DNA from 2 places in the Megamonas funiformis genome. Region 1 is predicted to be linked to the other one. Evidence: predicted binding sites of a transcription regulator. Region 1 holds the regulator's gene; the other holds the start of a gene.

Region 1 (10,080 bases):
ATCACCATCATCTAATAATATCTTTTGTTTTTCCATTATCTTGCGCACAGCTAATAATTGGTCTCTCAATCTAGCAGCTTTCTCAAAATCTAAATTCTGTGCTGCCATCTGCATTTTTTTCGCCAAATTCTGCTCTACAACTTCACTTTTACCTTCTAAGAATAAACATACTCCATCTACCATCTCTTTATAAGTATCTTCATCAATATAATTAGCACAAGGAGCTAAACATCTTTTTATATGATATTCTAAACAAGGTCTATCTGCTAAATGCTTGCAAGTTCGCAAAGGGAATAATTTACGCAATAAATTTAAAGTTTCCTTCATTGCTGTAGAACTTGTATATGGACCAAAATATCTTGAGCCATCTTTGATAAGGCGACGAGTAGTTACTATTCTTGGATATTTTTCATTCAACGTGATTTTTAAATAGGGATAAGTCTTATCATCACGAAGCATAATATTATATTTAGGATGATGTTTTTTTATCAAATTACATTCTAAAATTAATGCTTCTAATTCATTATCTGTAACTATTGTCTCAAAATCTTCTATATGCGACACCATAGCAATTGTTTTTGCTGAATGATTTCTACTCGATTGAAAATATTGTCGCACACGATTTTTTAAATTAATCGCTTTACCTACATATATAATCTGTTTTTGCTTATTTTTCATCAAATAAACACCTGATTTTGTAGGCAATAATTTTAATTTTTCTTGTAATACTTCATTAATCATCATTTTATATTCTCTTTAATCTAATTATATTTATATTAAAACTCATTGCATTTTTAATTTTAAAGCCAAAATACCCAAATATTCACGAATAGCCATACAAGATGTATTTAAACTACCATTATTAGGTAAGAAATTAAAAATACTAAAGACTAACTCATCACTCATTTGATAATCTGCTACATATGGTGTAGCTTCAATTCCTTCACGTGCAAATATTTCCATTGCTCTTAACAAATGAAAGCCTGATGTAATTACTAATGGCTTAGTAAAATTATATTCTTCCATTATAACTTTGCTATTTTGCACATTCTCTACTGTATTTCTGCTCTGATTTTCTAATATCAAAGCTTGCGAATTTACGCCCATACCTTCAAATATACGCTTTTCAATATCAGCTTCTCGTCCTGTATCTTCAAACACCTTTCCGCCAGATAAAATAATAGGAATATCCAATTCTTTTTGCAATCTCATAACTGTAATCATGCGATTAGCTACATATCCTGAAACTTGCCCTTCGCCATCAATATCTGCTACATTTATCGCACCACCACCTAGCATAATTATCACATCATTTTTATCTTGCTTTAACTGTTCAATAGTTTTATTTTGATAAAAATTCTCTAATGGCTTAACTAAATGATAAGCTATAAAATTTGTAGATAACAAATAAAACAATAAAGTAATCATGCTTAAAATATATTTACCTTTAATCTTTTTCCAGTATAAATAAATATTAAATAAAATCAGAAGTGATATAATTCCTCCCGGTGGAATTATAAAAGCATAAAAAATCTTAACTAAATAAAGCATAAATATACCTCCTATAACGTACTTTTTCCCCTAAAAATTATAAATATAACAAAATCATCGTTAATTTCTTCATTAATTTTCATTGTAAAAATATCTATTATTTGTTATAACAGTATATAAGGAGGGGATTATCATCGAAATTTCTCTAGAAACAATTCAACAGACAGACGAATTAGTTCATCAACTATATCAAACAACACGTGCTATGTCAAAAAGTGTAAACCGTGCATTATACAGTACAAATATCTATGGTTCTGAATGGACTATCTTAAAAACAATTCACGATCAAGGCACTATGACACAGACAGCACTTGCTAACTATTTAAATATTGAACCTGCTACAATCTCTAAAACAATTCGTCAGCTGATGAAAAAAAATCTTATCATGCGTCAAAGTGGTGAGGATAAACGTGAAAAATATATTTATCTCACACCATTGGCGATTGAACAATATAATGAATGGTTTGAAGTTATCTCTCAAAATTGTCGCCGAGTATTAGAAGCTGTCAATGTAGAAGAACAAAAAATACTGATGGATTTATTGAGCAAAATAAAAAATAAAATCAATGATGACATTTAACTTTCAAAACATAATTATCATAAATAGTGTAAATAATAAAGAAGGGCATTATCTTATAAAAGTTAATGCCCTTTTTATTTATCATTTTGTAGCTGCGCGAATAATTGATTGTGCAACTTCTTTTATTGTTTTTCGTTTTGCCATACTATATTTTTGTATTCTACGATAAGCTTCACTTTCAGATAAATTATAAGCATCCATCAAAATACCTTTTGCTCTATCTAATAATTTTCTCATTTCTAGTGAATTTTTTATATCATCTAATTCACTTTCTAATTGTTTAATCTCATTAAATCTAGATAGTGCAATTTCTATTGCTGGAAACAAATTACTTGGCTTTATTGGTTTTACCAAATAAGCTAAAACACCTGAATTCTTAGCTTTTTCTACAATGTCTTTTTGGCTAAAAGCTGTAAGCAAAATAACAGGAGCTAATTTTTGGTCAGAAATTCTCTTTGCAGCTGTAATCCCATCCATTTCTGGCATTTTTATATCCATAATCACTAAATCAGGTTTTAATCGCTGCGTTAATTCTATAGCCTTTAATCCATTAAAACATTCTCCAACGACTTCATGCCCAGCTTCTTCTAACATTTCTTTCAAATCCATGCGAATGATTGATTCATTATCAGCAATCACAATTTTTAACTTAGACATCAACTTCACTCTCCATTAAAAATTTATAGGGAATAGCTATCTTGGCATGAACCCCATTATCATTATATAAGTCAAAAGAACCATTCATATCTCCTTCAATTAAGGTTCTCACAATTTGAAGTCCTAAAGATTTTGTCGGTAAATCAAAAAAATTCTCTGGTAAACCATTACCATTGTCATACAATTCTATTATATAGGCTTCATCACTTTGACTTATTTTAAGACCAATTTTACCATAATTTCTGCCTAAAAATCCATGCTCAATTGAATTTAAAATCAATTCATTTATGATTAAAGCTAAATTACTAGCTTGTTTTGATGGTAAAATTATTGTCTCTCCAATGAATTCTGTCTCCAATTTAAAATGACTATCTAACATATTTTGCTGAATTAATTGTAAAATATTTTTTGTTACTTCCATTACATCTATATTTTCATCACCTTGTTGTGATAAAAATTCATGCACAACTGATATACTTAAAATACGATTTACACTTTCCTTTAAAGCTTCTTTTACTTCCATTGAATTTGAGCGTCTAGCTTGTAATCTAAGTAAACTAGCAATAGTTTGCAAATTATTTTTTACGCGATGATGAATTTCTTGTATCACTGCTGATTTTATTTTTAATTCTTTATCTTTTTTTCTAATTTCAGTAACATCAGATAAAATCACTATACGTGTCAATAAATTGCCTGCTTCATTGATTGGAATGTCTCTTCTAATCAAAACTAAATTGCCCACTTCAATTTCTTTTTCATAAGGACATCTAGGCAAAATAGTTTCTTTTCTAATATGCAAAGTCAACTGTCTATCAAAAAGATGACAACCCAACAAATTACTAACACCTAAAACATGATATATTCTTGACGCTACCATATTAGCAAAAATAATGCGTTCATTTTTATCTGTAATGATAATCCCATCTCGTGAAGAAATTGCTCTATACATTTTATTATCTGCTTTTTTAGGCGCATTTTCCAAAATAATAAAGGCAGTCTTCAAAAGACGAGTAAAACCTCTTGTTTGTGTATCTTCATAATTTATCTCAAAACAAATAACAGCTATTACTTCATAATCAACGACAATCGGTATAGTATACATTTGATAAAATTTACCAAAATCTAATTCTCTTTGACCTTCATATTTTGATTTAAATTTAATAGTTTTATCAATTAAAGGCTCTTGTACTTTAGGAATTTCCTTCCCTATTAATGATTGTTTTATAGGATTATACGTAGTATGTGGTTCAAATTCAGAAACAACAGTGAAATAATTTTCTTTTTTGGAAAATGTATACATAGCTACATGCGCATGCACCAAATCAGAAACTAAAGGTAATACTGTATTAATTCTTTGTAAAAAATTAGCTTTCATAGCGGATAAATTAGTAAATTGTCTACAATTATTCAAAAAAGACATTATTTTTCACTTCACTTTCTTTAATTTATGCTTTTATTTATTTTTATAAAGAAAAAAGGAGACCTATCGTCTCCTTTGTATTAAATTAAATTATGTTTAATTTAATTTATGTAATTATAAAACTCTACGTGCTCCAATATAGCAAGATGCCCAATAAGAACTACTTAAAGAATCGACAACTACTCCACGGCTAGAAGAAGCATTAATAAAATTACCATCACCCATATAGATACCTACATGAGATGCTCCATAAGTATAAGTAGAGAAAAATACTAAATCACCAGGCATAAGGTTATCATAAGATACTGGTGTACCTATTTCAAATTGTACATCTGCTGTACGTGGAAGAGAAATACCAGCTGTAGCAAAAACATAACGCGTAAAACCAGAACAATCAAAACCGCTTGGAGTTGTACCACCAAATACATATGGCACGCCAATATAATTCAAAGATGAATTAATGATACGTTTTGCAATGTAATTAGAACTACGGCTTACTACAGGCATGTTACGTCCCATCAATGTTTGATATGTCATAGCGCCAACTAAACCATCATTATCCAAACCATTAGCTGATTGGAATGCTGCCACTGCAGCTTGTGTAGCTGGACCGAAATCTCCATCTGCTGTTACATCATAACCCTGACTTGCCAATGCTGCTTGAATTTCAGCGATTTCTGCACCTTGGTCTCCTAAACGGAAAGAAGATGCGCTAGCAATAGCACTCATACAGATCAAACATAAAGATAAAACTAAAACACGGACAACTTTACTCAAAAAAAAGACTCCTCTCAAAATCGCCTACGAGGTTAGCTGACGGGTTAGGACAGAGAAGGAAAGACTATCCATCTAAAATTTCAGTAAATTCTACCAAAATAAATTAGATTCACCCCAAAAAATTGGTTCTCCCGCTCCTGAGCTGGATTCGGCTTTCTATTTTTATTTTTTTATTACGCTCATAATCTATATTTTACACTATTTTATTAAAAACCTCAACCTATAATCAATAATTTTTATCATTTAGTTTAGTTCCTATATAATAACTAAACTAATTTCAATTGTTTTCATTATACTTAAGAAATTTTTTATTTAATTAAACAAAAGACATTGACATTTTGTCTAAATAGTGATACATTCTTAATTAGAAGTTAGCACTCACTATTATAGAGTGCTAACAATAGGGGTGAAAGAAATGCTAGATGAAAGAAAGCAACGCATTCTCCGAGCCATTGTAGATGACTATATATCTACTGCAGAGCCAATAGGCTCCCGAACAATTGCTAAGAAATATAGTTTGGGAATTAGCCCTGCGACAATTCGTAATGAAATGGCAGATTTAGAGACACTTGGTTATATCAAGCATCTCCATACCTCATCTGGGCGTATCCCCTCATCAAAAGGTTATCGTTTTTATGTTGATGACTTATTAACATTAGAACAAATGTCGGAGAATGAGATATCTCTTATCAATAATTGGTATGCTACTAAAGTACGTTCTGTTGAAGAAATTTTCCGTGAAACTTCACGTATAATCTCTCAATTGACAAAAAATGTATCTTTAGTTTTAGCTCCACAATTAACGCAAACAGCTTTTCAGTATTTGCGATTTTTACCACTTAATGAACATCAAGTAATAGCTGTCATCATGACAGATGCTGGTTTTATTGATAACAAAATTATCGATATTCCAAGTGGTGTTTCTTTTAAGGATTTTGATAATATCGCTAGTATCTTTAATCATTATCTCAAAGGTAAGCGTCTATCAGATATTAGTATGGCATCAATTCGCAAAATTCGTGGTGAAACTGTTAATTCCACAGTTTTCAATGCTATCATTAATATTATAGATGAAGCATTAGCCAAAGATAAGCAAGAACGACTTTATCTAGGTGGTGCAAGAGAATTAATGGAACAGCCTGAATTCCATAATATAGATAAAGTAAAAAAACTATTATCTATGTTTGAAGAAAAACAACTTTTATATGATATTTTACATGCACAAAAAGATGAAAGTTTAGCTGTTACCATTGGTCAAGAAAACAAATATAATGATATTAAAGATTGCAGTATTATCAGTGCCACATATCATTTAGATGGTAAACCAATTGCCACATTAGCTGTTTTAGGTCCAACACGTATGGATTATGGCAAAATAATTTCTTTATTAAAATTTATGAATGCTAATCTTGCTGATATTTTCCATAGATTTCATTTGTAATCTATAAAGATTAAACTATTTATTATTAACTAAGAAGGTGGTTGATTCATGGCTACTCCAGAAGAAACTAAAGAAACTATGCAGACTGAAACTACTTCTGATAACGAAGTTAAAGAAACAGTAGAAGAAACTACTAATGAGACTGCTGTAGAAAATGATGAAGCAACTTTTGATACAATAAAAAAAGAACTTGAAGCTCAAAAAGAATTATTACAGCAAAGCGAAGACCACTATAAAAGATTGCAAGCTGATTTTGCAAACTTCCGTCGTCGCAATGAAAAAGAACGTGAAGAATTATCTAGTGTAGTACTTCAAGGATTAATTAAAGATTTATTACCCATCATTGATAATTTTGAACGTGCTTTAGCTGTTGAAGGAGCTGCTGGTACTCCTCTTCATGATGGAATTTCCATGGTTTACAACCAATTAATGGAATCTTTGAAGAAAAATGGTCTTGAAGTTATTAAAGCTGCTGGTGAAAAATTTGATCCTAATTTCCATCAAGCTGTAATGCGCGTTCAAGACCCTGAAAAAGAAGATGATACCATCGAAGAAGAATTCCAAAAAGGTTATATGGTACAAGGTCGAGTAATTCGCCCAAGTATGGTAAAAGTTGTAGCTAATTAATCATTTAATTAACTATAATTAATATAAAATATTTTATTAAATTGCATAACACTTATATTTATATATAGATGTTTTTAGGAGGAATTTATAATGTCCAAAGTAATTGGTATTGACTTAGGTACTACTAACTCTGTAGTCGCTGTTATGGAAGGTGGCGAACCTACAGTTATTACAAACCCAGAAGGTAGCAGACTTACTCCTTCAGTTGTAGGTTTCACAAAAGATGGTGAACGTCTTGTAGGTCAACTTGCAAAACGTCAAGCCGTTTCCAATCCAGATAGAACAATCGCTTCAATCAAACGTCATATGGGCGAAGTTAATTATAAAGTAAATATTGATGGTAAATCTTATACTCCACCAGAAATTTCTGCTATGGTTCTTCAAAAATTAAAAGCTGATGCAGAAAAATATCTTGGCGAAAAAGTAACTCAAGCAGTTATCACTGTTCCTGCTTACTTCAACGATAGCCAACGTCAAGCAACTAAAGATGCTGGTAAAATCGCAGGTCTTGATGTTCTTCGTATCGTAAACGAACCAACTGCTGCTGCTCTTGCTTATGGTCTTGATAAAGGCGAAGATGGTACAATCTTAGTATTCGACTTAGGTGGCGGTACATTCGATGTATCTATCCTCGAACTTGGTGATGGCGTATTTGAAGTAAAATCCACTAATGGTAATACTCATTTAGGTGGCGATGACTTTGACCATGCAGTAATGAATTGGATGGTAGAAGAATTCAAAAAATCCAACGGCATTGACTTATCTCAAGATAAAATGAGTGCTCAACGTCTTATCGAAGCTGCTGAAAAAGCAAAAATCGAACTTTCCAGCATGACTTCTACAAATATCAACTTACCATTCATCACTGCTGATGCAACAGGTCCAAAACACTTAGATTTAACTCTTACTCGTGCAAAATTTGATGAATTAACAGCAGATCTTGTTGAAGCTACAATCGAACCAACTCGTAAAGCTATGGCTGATGCTGGTTTATCCGTTTCTGAAATCGATAAAATCATCTTAGTTGGTGGTTCTAGCCGTATCCCTGCTGTTCAAGAAGCTATTAGAAAATATCTTGGTAAAGAACCAAATCATGGTGTAAACCCTGATGAATGTGTTGCAGTAGGTGCAGCTATTCAAGCTGGTATCTTAGCTGGTGAAGTTAAAGACGTATTACTTCTTGATGTAACTCCACTTTCCTTAGGTATTGAAACATTAGGTGGTATTTGCACAAAAATCATTGAAAGAAATACTACTATTCCTACTTCTAAGAGCCAAGTATTCTCTACAGCTGCTGATAATCAGCCTGCAGTTAGCATTCATGTTCTTCAAGGTGAACGTGAAATGGCAGCAGACAACAAAACTCTCGGTCGTTTCGATTTAACAGATATTCCACCAGCTCCAAGAGGAGTTCCTCAGATCGAAGTTAAATTCGATATTGATGCTAATGGTATCGTTCATGTATCTGCAAAAGACCTTGGTACTGGTAAAGAACAAAATATCACTATTCAATCTGATAGCGGTATGAGCAAAGAAGATATCGACCGCATGGTTAAAGAAGCTCAAGCTCATGAAGCTGAAGATAAAAAACGTAAAGAAGAAATAGAAACTAGAAATAATGCTGATTCTTTAGTATTCCAAGCTGAAAAAGTAATCAAAGATTTAGGCGATAAAGCTGATGCTAATACTGTAGCTAAAGTAAAAGATGGCATTGAAGGCGTTAAAAATGCTCTCAAAGGTACAGATATCGAAGCAATCAAAAAAGCTATGGAAGAATTACAAAAACCTCTTTATGAATTAAGCGCAGCTGCATATCAGCAGGCTCAGCAAGCTCAACAACAAGCTGGCGGAGCAGGTGCTAATGCACAGCAACAGACCCAGACAAAAGATGATGACAATGTTGTTGACGCTGATTTTAAAGATGTAACTGATAAATAATTTAAGTTTAATTAATATAAGAAATTTGATGCACATAACTCCAGTTAATCCTTAGCTGGAGTTATGTCAATTAAGCATAAAATCTTTATTTAGGTTTAGGTGGTGCAAAGTGAGTACAAAACGCGATTATTATGAAGTCTTAGGCGTAAGTAAAAATGCTACAGAAGCAGAAATAAAAAAAGCCTACAAAAAAATGGCTCGAAAATATCACCCTGACCTCAATCGTGATAATCCTAAAGAAGCCGAAGAAAAATTCAAAGAAGTAAATGAAGCTTATGAAGTTTTATCCAATCCACAGAAAAAAGCTCAATATGACCAATTTGGTCACGCAGCTTTTGATGGTACTGGTGGAGCTGGCGGTGGCTTTGGCGGTTTCGGCGGTTTTGGTCAAGGTGGCTTTGGTGGAGAAGGCTTTGGCGATATCTTTGACATGTTCTTTGGTGGCGGTGGTGCTGGCGGTTCTGCTCGCCGTCGTGGCCCAGAACGTGGTTCTGATTTACGCTATAATTTATCTATTTCCTTTGAAGAAGCTGCATTTGGTAAAACAGTAGAACTCAATATTCCTCGTACAGAAAAATGTTCTAGTTGTAATGGTACAGGCGCTGCTGCTGGTACCCATCCTGAAACTTGCCCTGATTGCCATGGTACAGGTCAAGTACAATTCACTCAAAATACACCATTTGGTCGCATGGTAAATCAGCGTACTTGTTCCCGTTGCAGTGGTACAGGTGAAATCGTTAAAACACCATGTAAAGATTGTAATGGTAAAGGTGTTAAATCTGTTCGCTCTAAAGTTGAAGTTAAAATCCCTGCTGGCGTAGATACTGGAAACCGTATCCGCGTAGCTGGCGAAGGTGAAGCAGGTGTTCGTGGCGGATCTACTGGTGATTTATATGTATATATCACAGTAAAAGACCATAAATTCTTTAAACGTGAAGGCACTGAAATCATCTGCGAAGTTCCTATCACTTTTGTACAAGCTTCCTTAGGCGATACTATAGAAGTACCAACTCTTGATGGTAAAGTAGAAATGAAAATACCTGCTGGTATCCAGTCTGGTACAATAATGCGCTTAAAAGGAAAAGGTAT
Region 2 (10,080 bases), 1.2 Mb from region 1:
CCCTTAGGTTATTTAAAATCTATCATTATTTTTTACAATATCTATGTTATTCTATCACATCTAAAGATACTTGTCTTTTATATCTATGGTTTTTCTTGCAAACAACTTTATTTTCTTACCAAAATAATAAAGCTACTTTCGATTTTATCTCTAAATCAAAAGTAGCTTTATTTTATATTCATACTTAGTCAATTAATTTATTTGCTCTAAGTACAGTTTTTATACTTTCTGCACTAAAATGAAGAGCTTTTAATTCATCTTCTGGTAAATCTATAGCTAATCGTTTTTCTACACCATTTGCACCAATGATACTTGGCAAGCTAAGTGCTACATCTGTTAAGCCATATTCGCCTTCAAGCGGAGTAGAAACTGGTGTTACACAGCGTTCATTAAACATAACAGCACGAGCTAATCTACAAGCGCCCATTGCTATGCCAGTATTTGTCCAACCTTTAGACAATAATACATCATATGCTGTATTTACTACTTCCTGAGCTATAGCTTTTTTATCAAAATCACTGTTATGATCATAATATTTATCTAAATCAGCTAAACGCACACCGCCAATGCTGATTGTAGACCATGCAGGAAAAGCAGAATTACCATGTTCACCAAGCATAAAGCCCTGAACATCTTTAGCATCAACATTATAATGATTTGCTATGATGCGTTTTAAGCGAAGTGTTTCTAAAGTAGTCCCTGTACCGAATAATTTTCCTTTTTCATAACCGAATTTAGTAGCTGCCAAATATGTAGTTACATCAAGCGGATTAGTAATCATGATAAAAGGTGTATTTTTTGTATATTTTGTAACCTCTGTCATGATTTCGCCAATAACTTTTACATTTCGTTCTGCAAGTATTAATCTGTCTAATTTTTCCCCAGGTAAGATACTAGGGCCACCAGAACAAATAATTATATCAGCATCTTTACACTGACTAAAATCGCCTGAATAAACTTTCATACCTGGTACATACGTACAAGGTGTCGCATGAGTTGCATCTAAAGCTTCGCCATGAGCTACTTTTTCATTAATATCTATACATACGATTTCAGCAGCTAAATTCATTGCCATTGCTTGTGTTAATACATCTGAACCTACATGACCAAGACCTATAATTGCCAATTTACTCATTTTCATTCTAATTACCCCCATATCACAAAACCATTAATCTCATTTTATTAAATAAATGGTTCAATTTTTTATGATATAGCAAACAATCATTATTGTCAACATGTAAACAAGTTTATCCTTTTTGCTTTTCAAATATTTTCGCCATCATTTTCTTTACAAGTCTTACACTCTGATCAAATTTTTCCGTATCACTATCTGATAAATCAGTCATGCTTTCCATAAAAATAAGTCTTTGCGATTTTTGATGTTCCTTTAAAAAATTTCTACCTTTTTCACTCAAAGAAATTTGACTATATCTTCTATCCTTACTTAAACAAGTCTTTTTAATAAATTCTTTTTTCACTAATTTATCAATGATAGGACTCATTTGTTGTTTTGATATAGATAAATGTTTTGCTAGCTCTGTTACAGTAGCAAATGTATCCTCTTTTTCAAAAAGATAATACATCACTGCAAAGTGATTGAGTGGTAATGGCAAAGCTGCAGTTCGCCATAATTTGTGATTATAAGTCATCATAATATCAAACAAATCAAAATAAATATCTGATATCTTTCTGCTATTCTTCTCCAAAAATTTCTCTCCCTTTGTCAAAAATTAATAATAAAAAATTTTATTTTTTCAAAGATTAAAACCAGATTAAAAACTGTCTTCAAGAGTGCAAAATTCTTGACTTTTCAATAGATATACTATACTATAGAACACGATAATAGTAAATACTTGTGTACTATCAGCTATTTATAAAAAATCTAAAAAGCTGATTATAAAGCTGTGCTAAAGCACAGCTTTTGAAATTTATCAAAGGAGGTTTAATAATTTTGGCCACACAATCAAAGAAAAAAGCTGTTATCCTAGTTGTAGCCATAGTAGTTATAGCACTTATTGGATATCTTGCATATTCTAAGTTAACAGCTACATCACAGGGCAACAAAACAGCAGGTGGTCCTGCAACTGTAAAAGCAATGCAGGTAATCAAACGTGATACACCACTTAATTATGAATATGCTGGTAATATCAAATCAACAGATGAAGTAAAAATCACTTCTCGTGTTTCAGGCACAATTGTTGAAAAATATATTACAGGTGGCGAATTCGTACAAGCAGGTCAACCACTTTACAAAATTGACAGTCGTCAATATGAAAGTACATTGCTCTCAGCTCAAGCAACATTAGCTCAATCTCAAGCTAATTATCAAAATGCTTTAGCTACATTACAAAATGCTCAAGTAGATAATAACCGTTACCAAACATTATTATCTCAAAACGCAATTTCCGATCAACAAGCTGCAACTCAACAATCTCAAGTAGAAGCTTTAACTGCATCATTGCAAGCTCAGCAAGCAATCATTGATTCCAATGCTGCTCTTGTAAAAAAAGCTCAAGAAGATTTAGATGATACAGTTGTTTATGCCCCAACTTCTGGTAAACTTGATATCAATGATATTGATGTAGGTGCTTATGCTACTGCTGGAAGTACAGTTCTTGTAACAATGGGCTCTGTAGACCAGGTATATGCTCAATTTAATGTAAGTGAAAATGAATATTTAAATCTTGCATCTTTCTTTAATAGTGATACTAACAATGTAACTATCACTTTAAGTGATGGCACAGAATATCCTGTTTCTGGTCACCTTGTGCAAGTAGATCGTTCTTTAACTACAAATACTGGTACACTTGCAATCAATGCTTTATTTGATAATCCAGATGGTCTTTTACTTCCTGGTATGTTCGCTCGTGTAAAAATTTCTGGACAAGTAATTCCAAATGCTACTTTAATTCCACAACGTGCAGTACAACAAATTCTTGAAAAAACTTTTGTAACTGTAGTAGGTCCAGATAATAAATCTGTAAGTAAAGCTGTTACTTTAGGTGATAAAGTTGGTAGTTATTGGATTGTTAAAGATGGTTTAGATACTAATGACGTTGTTGTTGTTGAAGGTCTTACTAAATTACAAGAAGGCGTTCCTCTTAACGTCACCATAGTAACTCCTGAAGAATTAGGTTTAACTTTTTAACCAGGGGGTGCTATAATTGTCAAGATTCTTTATAAATCGTCCGATATTTGCTATTGTTATATCTTTAATCATTGTAATTTTAGGTACAATCTCTGCTTTTAATCTACCAATAGCACAATATCCACAGATTTCTCCACCTACAATTACTGTAAGCACAACTTATACAGGTGCCAATGCTGATACTGTAAATGAAACTGTTGCTCAAGTAGTTGAACAGCAAGTAAACGGTGTTGAAGGCATGGACTATATGAGTTCTACTGCTTCAAATGATGGTAGATATAGCTTACAAGTAGTCTTCAAATTAGGTACTGATGGTGATATGGACTCAGTAAAAGTACAAAACAATGCTTCTACTGCTGAACCAAGCTTACCAACTGATGTTCAAACATACGGTCTTACTACTCGTAAAGCCTCTAGTGATATGGCAATGGTATTGACTTTGACATCACCTAACGGTACTTATGATAGTGTTTTCTTAAAAAACTATGCTGATATTTATCTCGTAGATAAAATCAAACGTGTTCCAGGTGTTGGGGACTTAAACGTATTCGGTGCTGACTATGCAATGCGTCTTTGGATCAATCCTGATAAATTAGCAGAACTTGGTCTTACTGTAGCTGATGTTGTCAGTGCAGTAAAAGAACAAAACATTCAGGCTCCTGCTGGTACAATCGGTCAGATGCCTGCACCAAAAGACCAAGAATTCCAATATACAGGTAAAGTTCAAGGTCGTTTAATAACACCTGAAGAATTTGGAAACATTATTATTCGTTCTGATAATAATAGTGGTTCTTTTGTTCGCGTAAAAGATATTGCTAAAGTAGAAACCGGCGCTCGTACAAATAATATTTCTGCTAAATATAATAATCAAAATGCTGTAGCTTTCGGCGTTCAACTTACAAGTGATGCTAACGCAATGGATACTGTAAGCCAAGTAAAAGAAATCCTTGAAGAAGCTAAAGCAGACTTCCCTCCTGATTTAGAATATGAAGCAGTTGTAGATAATACAACATATATCAGCGAATCTATTCAGGAAGTTGTTAAAACATTTGTTGAAGCCCTCTTACTCGTTATGCTCATTGTATATATCTTCTTACAGAGCTGGCGTGCAACTTTAATTCCAATGCTCGCTGTACCAGTTTCCCTTATCGGTACTTTTGCAGCCTTCATTGTATTAGACTTTACTATTAATACACTTACCTTATTCGGTATGGTTCTTGCCATCGGGCTTGTTGTCGATGATGCTATCGTTGTTATCGAAAACGTTGAGCGTCATATGGCAGAAGATGGTCTTGACCCTAAAGAAGCAACAGGTCGTGCTATGGACGAGGTACAAGGTCCAGTTGTCGCTATTGCCTTCACACTTGCCTCTGTATTCGTACCAGTAGCAGGTTTAGGCGGTATGACAGGGGTTTTATATCGTCAGTTCGCTTTGACTATTGCTATTTCTATGGCATTATCTGCCTTTGTGGCTTTAACACTTACACCTGCACTTTGTGCTACTTTGTTAAAACCACATACTCCTAATGAAAATAAAGACTCTACTATAGGCAGTTTCTTTATTAGATTTAACCAATTCATGAATTGGATGACTAGAGGATATGTAAAATGTATTGCTTTCCTCATTGGTAAAGCTAAACTTTGCGTAGTATTTCTTGTAATTATCACAGCTCTCATGGCTGGTTTATTTAGAATATTACCAACTACATTCATTCCTCCAGAAGACCAAGGTTTCTATCTTGCTTCTGTAACATTACCTGAAGGTACTTCTTTAAATCGTACAGAAGAAATAGTGGATAAATTATCTGCTGAACTCAAACAAAATCCAGGTGTTGACCAGGTTATGGGTATTTCTGGTTATGATATTTTATCTGGTGGTGCAAAATCTAGTGCAGCTACTTTCTTCGTTGGTTTAAAACCATGGAGTGAAAGAACTACCCCAGAAACAAGTATCGATGCTGAAGTTGGTATGGCATTTAAGCAAGGTATGAATTACCCAGAAGCTTCTATCATCGCTATGAACCCACCTTCCCTTCCAGGTCTTGGTATGGTCAGTGGTTTCAATCTTCAATTACAAGATATGAGCGGTCATACTAATGAAGAATTAGATACTATCACTAAAAAAATCGTTGCTGCCGCTAATCAGCGTCCAGAACTTCAAGGTGTATATACTACTTACAGTATAAAATCACCAATATATGAATTTGAAGTAGACCGTGAAAAAGTTAAAAACTTAGGTTTAAATATCTCTGATGTGTTCACTGCTCTCCAAGTAAACTTTGGTGGTACAGAAATCAACGATTTCAACCAATTTGGTCGTACTTATAAAGTAGTAATGCAAGCAGATAGCAATTTCCGTAATGAAGCTGATACAACACGTTTCATCTTTATTCGCGGATCTAATGGTCAAATGGTTCCATTAAATACTATAATTAAACCAAAATTAGATTCAGGTCCTGCTATCATCTCTCGTTTCAATGCTAGCAGAAGTGTTACAATTCAAGGTAGTCCAAAAGATGGATATAGCTCTGGTCAAGCCATGGCTGCTATCGAAGAAGTTGTAAAAGAAGTGGCACCTACTGGATTTAATATTGACTGGTCTGGTCAAAGCCGTGAAGAACGTGCTGCAACAAGCTCTACAACTCAAGTTATGGCTCTTGCTCTTGTATTCGTATTCTTATGCCTTGCTGCTTTATACGAAAGCTGGAGCGTACCATATGCTGTATTGTTGACTGTTCCAACTGGTATCTTTGGTGCTTTATTATCTGCATATGTCTTAAATATGCAAATCAGTATCTATATGCAAATCGGTATCATCGTTATCATCGGTTTGGCAGCTAAGAACGCTATTCTTATCGTAGAATTCGCTAAAGTTCGTGTTGATACTGGTATGAAACCATTAAAAGCTGCTTTAGAAGCGGCAAAACTTCGTCTTCGTCCAATCATAATGACATCTCTTGCATTCATCATCGGCTGTTTACCACTTGCTGTAGCAACTGGTGCTGGTGCTGCTGCTCGTAATAACATGGGTATTGCCGTTGTTGGTGGTATGATTTTTGCCACTATCTTAGGTGTATTCTTAATCCCTGTTATGTATCTTGTTGTTATGAAAATAACTTCTTGGCTCACTGGAGATAAGAAAGTTAAACCAAAATCCGAAGTCGATAAATTTATGTAATTTTTTTGACCAATATTATCTTTTGATATAAAATAAAAATCGCTTTTTATGCTTATCTATGATATAATTGGCTAAATAAATACTATGAATAAGATGCTATAAATTTATAGCATCTTATTCTATAAATTTAAGGAGATATACTTATGATTTTAAAAAGAATGTTTCTGACTTTTATGAGTATTTTTACACTACTAGCTGTAGCAGCTATGCCAGGCACAAGTTTTGCAGCAGACGGATATTTATATACTAGCGAACGCTTCGGTTACAGTATAAAATGTCCTGAAAAACCTCTCGCTGTAATTAATTTGAGTATTCTTTCCCCTCAAGAACAAGGAGATGTTCTCATATTTGAAACAGATGGTCATAACCCTACAAAATACTGGGTTATTTCCCCAAATGCTTTCAGTAATGATACTTTCCCTGACCTTGATAATTTAACTGATGAAGCTAGACAAGATTTATTTACTCGATTAGCTATTGAACGTGGATATGAAGCGATTTCTCTTGTTCCAATTCAAGGACATAATGCTATTTATGCTGTTACTGCAAAAACTATCCAAATCGATACAGATAAAGATGGTCAAGTAGATAAAACAATTGAACAAGAAGGACAACATATCGAAACATATTTTAAAGGTGCAAAATCCAATTACTGTATCGTTTTATCATCAAAATCAGCATTAACTGAAGATGATATTAATAATTACCAATATGGTTTATTATCCTTCAATGATAAATAATCTTAAAAATAGAGAAAAAGCCAGTATAACTGGCTTTTTCTTTTATTCTCTATTGACATTTTGACCTATAATTATATAATAATAATTAACGGTTAGCACTCTTTGTATTAGAGTGCTAATAATTCATTTTTAATCTAAATTTAGGAGTGACAAATCTTGGCTAAAGAAACACATCAATTTCAAGCTGAAACTAAAAAATTACTCGATTTAATGATACATTCTATTTATACAAACCGTGAAATATTCCTTCGTGAATTAATTTCCAATGCTTCTGATGCAATCGATAAATTACATTTTGAATCACTTACAAATCGTGATTTACTCGAAGGCAATAGCGATTATGAAATTTTCTTAATTCCTGATGAAGCTAGCCATACATTAACTATTTCTGATAATGGTCTTGGTATGAATAGAGAAGAACTCATTGAAAACTTAGGTACTATCGCAAAATCTGGTACAAAAGCATTCTTGGAAAAACTTCAACAAGCTAAAGAAGGCGACAATGACACTCAAAAAGATTTAATCGGTCAATTCGGTGTAGGTTTTTACTCCGCTTTCATGGTAGCTGAAAAAATCACTGTAGTTTCCAGAAAAGCCGGCGAAGCTCAAGCTTATAAATGGGAATCCACAGCTGACGGTTCTTACACTATCGAAGAATGCACTAAAGATAGCCGTGGTACTAATATCACTATCACACTTTTACCTGAATTCTATGGTGATAAAGCTGAAGAAAACTTCACTGACACATATAAATTACAATCTCTTGTAAAAAAATATTCCGATTATGTTCGTTACCCAATCAAAATGAACTTTGTCATTGAAGAACAGCCAAAAGATGCTGATGGTAAACCAATCGAAGGTGCTGGTACTATCAAGAAAAATGAAGTTCGCATCTTAAACTCCATGCAACCACTTTGGGCTAAAAATAAATCTGAAATCAAAGAAGAAGAATACACTGAATTCTATCAAAATCTTTTCCATGATTGGGAAAAACCAATGGAAGTAATGCACAATAAAATCGAAGGTAATATCGAATACACTTCCCTTTTATTCTTCCCTGCACATGCTCCTTACAATCTTTATCATAGCGACTATGAACCAGGCTTACAGCTTTATTCTCGCCATGTATTCATCATGGATAAATGCAAAGACCTCTTACCTGAATATCTCCGCTTCGTTAAAGGTTTAGTTGACTCTCCTGATTTCTCCTTAAATATCTCTCGTGAACTTTTACAACAGAGCCGTGAATTAAAATTAATCGGTAAAAACTTAGAAAAAACTATCTTAAAACAATTAGCAAATACACTCAAAAAAGACCGCAGTAAATATGAACAATTCTGGAAAGAATACGGTAAATCCTTAAAAATCGGTATCTATGGCAGTGTATACAATGGTGGCAGTGATGTAGTAAATAAATTAAAAGATTTACTCTTATTCACAACTTCCAAAGAAGATAAACTCATCACTTTAAAAGAATATGTAGAAAATATGCCTGAAAGCCAGAAAAAAATCTATTATGCTACAGGTAAAGACCGTGCAAGTATCGATAGCTTACCACAGATGGAAATTCTACGCGATAAAGGTATTGATGTATTATACTTCCTTGATAACGTTGATGAATTCGCTATTGAAGTTATGCGTGAATATGAAGGTAAACCATTCCACTCCATTAGCCGTGGCGATTTAGACCTTGATGATGTTGAATCTCAAGAAGTGAAAAAAGAAACTGAAACAATCGCAAAATCCAATGAAGATTTAATCAAAGATATCAAAGAAACTCTCGGTGATAAAGTTGCTGAAGTAAAAATCAGTAGCCGTTTAAAATCTTCTGCTGTTTGCTTAGTAGCTGACGAACAAGGTCCAAGCTTTGCTATGGAACAAGCTTTTGCTGATGCAAATAATCCAATGTTCAAAGCTAGACGTATCTTAGAAATCAATCCAAAACATGATTTATTTGCTCGTTTACAAAAAGTACATGAACAAGGCAAAGAAAGTACTGCCTTCAAAGATTATTGCTCACTTTTATATGCTCAAGCACTTCTCATCGAAGGTATGATGCCAGAAGACCCAGCTGCAATTGCTAATAAAATCGCTGAATTGATGGCTAAATAATTATATTTATATAAAAAAATCCTACAGAATTTATCTGTAGGATTTTTATTTATGATTTTATTTCATTACTTTTTCATCTACAATATTATAAATAGTGTATTTAACAAGTTTTAAAATTCGGCAAGCTTCACCATCAACTAATTTATATTGAATTTCACAAATGCCACCAGTCGGATTAGCATTTGTATCATCTTCTAAATAAAGTGGAAATGTTCTTTTGACATACTCCCCATGCCTAAAGGCAGGGGATTCTTGGATACAAACGATACTTGCCTACTAAAATAGCAGGTCTTACTATATCTCTCCAAAGAAGGTTGATGCCCCAACCTTCCATATCTAAAAAAATTTATTAATAAAATATATTCTCTCTATCTTATTCTAGATAAATTAAAAAAATCCTATTTACTTAAAATATATCTTTCAATACCATAAGCTACACCATCTTCAAATACTGATGGAACTACAATTTTAGCACTATTTCTAGCTTTTACACTGCCATTTGCCATTGCCATACCCATTCCCACTGTAGATAAAATTTCAATATCATTATCTCCGTCACCAAAAGCATAGCTATCTTTTATATCTATATTCAATAATTCTAAAACCTTTAATGCTCCTGTAGCTTTGGAATTTTCTTTAGCATAAACTTCTAAATGACAATAATTATGGTTCATATCCTCTACATAAGTCATATCTTCAGGCAAATTCTCTATAATATATTTTCTATCTTCATGTCTAGGTGAATCTATTTCTAATTTATAAACATCTATAGCTTTTTTATCATAATCGAAAGTCAGTTGGTCAGCAAATATTCCATACTGCCCTAAACGATAGATTAGATATTCAAATTTTTTATCTACATAAGTATGAAAATCTCCTTGTAAACTGTATTGCATATCATG

What was found. The regulator HrcA, encoded in region 1, represses chaperone genes, less so after heat shock. The targets are predictions, from matches to a motif close to TGTTAGCACTCNNNNNNNNNGAGTGCTAACA.
Region 2: the regulator HrcA is predicted to act here: its motif matches at 7,157-7,187, upstream of htpG (molecular chaperone HtpG).

What each region holds. Positions count from the first base shown of each region.
Region 1 is NZ_CP048627.1:940,364-950,443, reverse strand. Features, by position in the region: gene uvrC (excinuclease ABC subunit UvrC) at 1-744, opposite strand, end outside; gene GXM21_RS04600 (YdcF family protein) at 784-1,551, opposite strand; gene GXM21_RS04595 (MarR family winged helix-turn-helix transcriptional regulator) at 1,757-2,131, shown strand; gene GXM21_RS04590 (ANTAR domain-containing response regulator) at 2,213-2,788, opposite strand; gene GXM21_RS04585 (histidine kinase N-terminal domain-containing protein) at 2,781-4,208, opposite strand; gene GXM21_RS04580 (C40 family peptidase) at 4,323-4,985, opposite strand; cyclic di-AMP (ydaO/yuaA leader) riboswitch at 4,992-5,149, opposite strand; gene hrcA (heat-inducible transcriptional repressor HrcA) at 5,401-6,426, shown strand; gene grpE (nucleotide exchange factor GrpE) at 6,475-7,053, shown strand; gene dnaK (molecular chaperone DnaK) at 7,144-8,991, shown strand; gene dnaJ (molecular chaperone DnaJ) at 9,101-10,080, shown strand, end outside.
Region 2 is NZ_CP048627.1:2,181,982-2,192,061, forward strand. Features, by position in the region: gene GXM21_RS10970 (L-lactate dehydrogenase) at 185-1,141, opposite strand; gene GXM21_RS10975 (MarR family winged helix-turn-helix transcriptional regulator) at 1,248-1,706, opposite strand; gene GXM21_RS10980 (efflux RND transporter periplasmic adaptor subunit) at 1,952-3,148, shown strand; gene GXM21_RS10985 (efflux RND transporter permease subunit) at 3,165-6,326, shown strand; gene GXM21_RS10990 (hypothetical protein) at 6,470-7,066, shown strand; gene htpG (molecular chaperone HtpG) at 7,223-9,178, shown strand; gene GXM21_RS11000 (Cof-type HAD-IIB family hydrolase) at 9,577-10,080, opposite strand, start outside.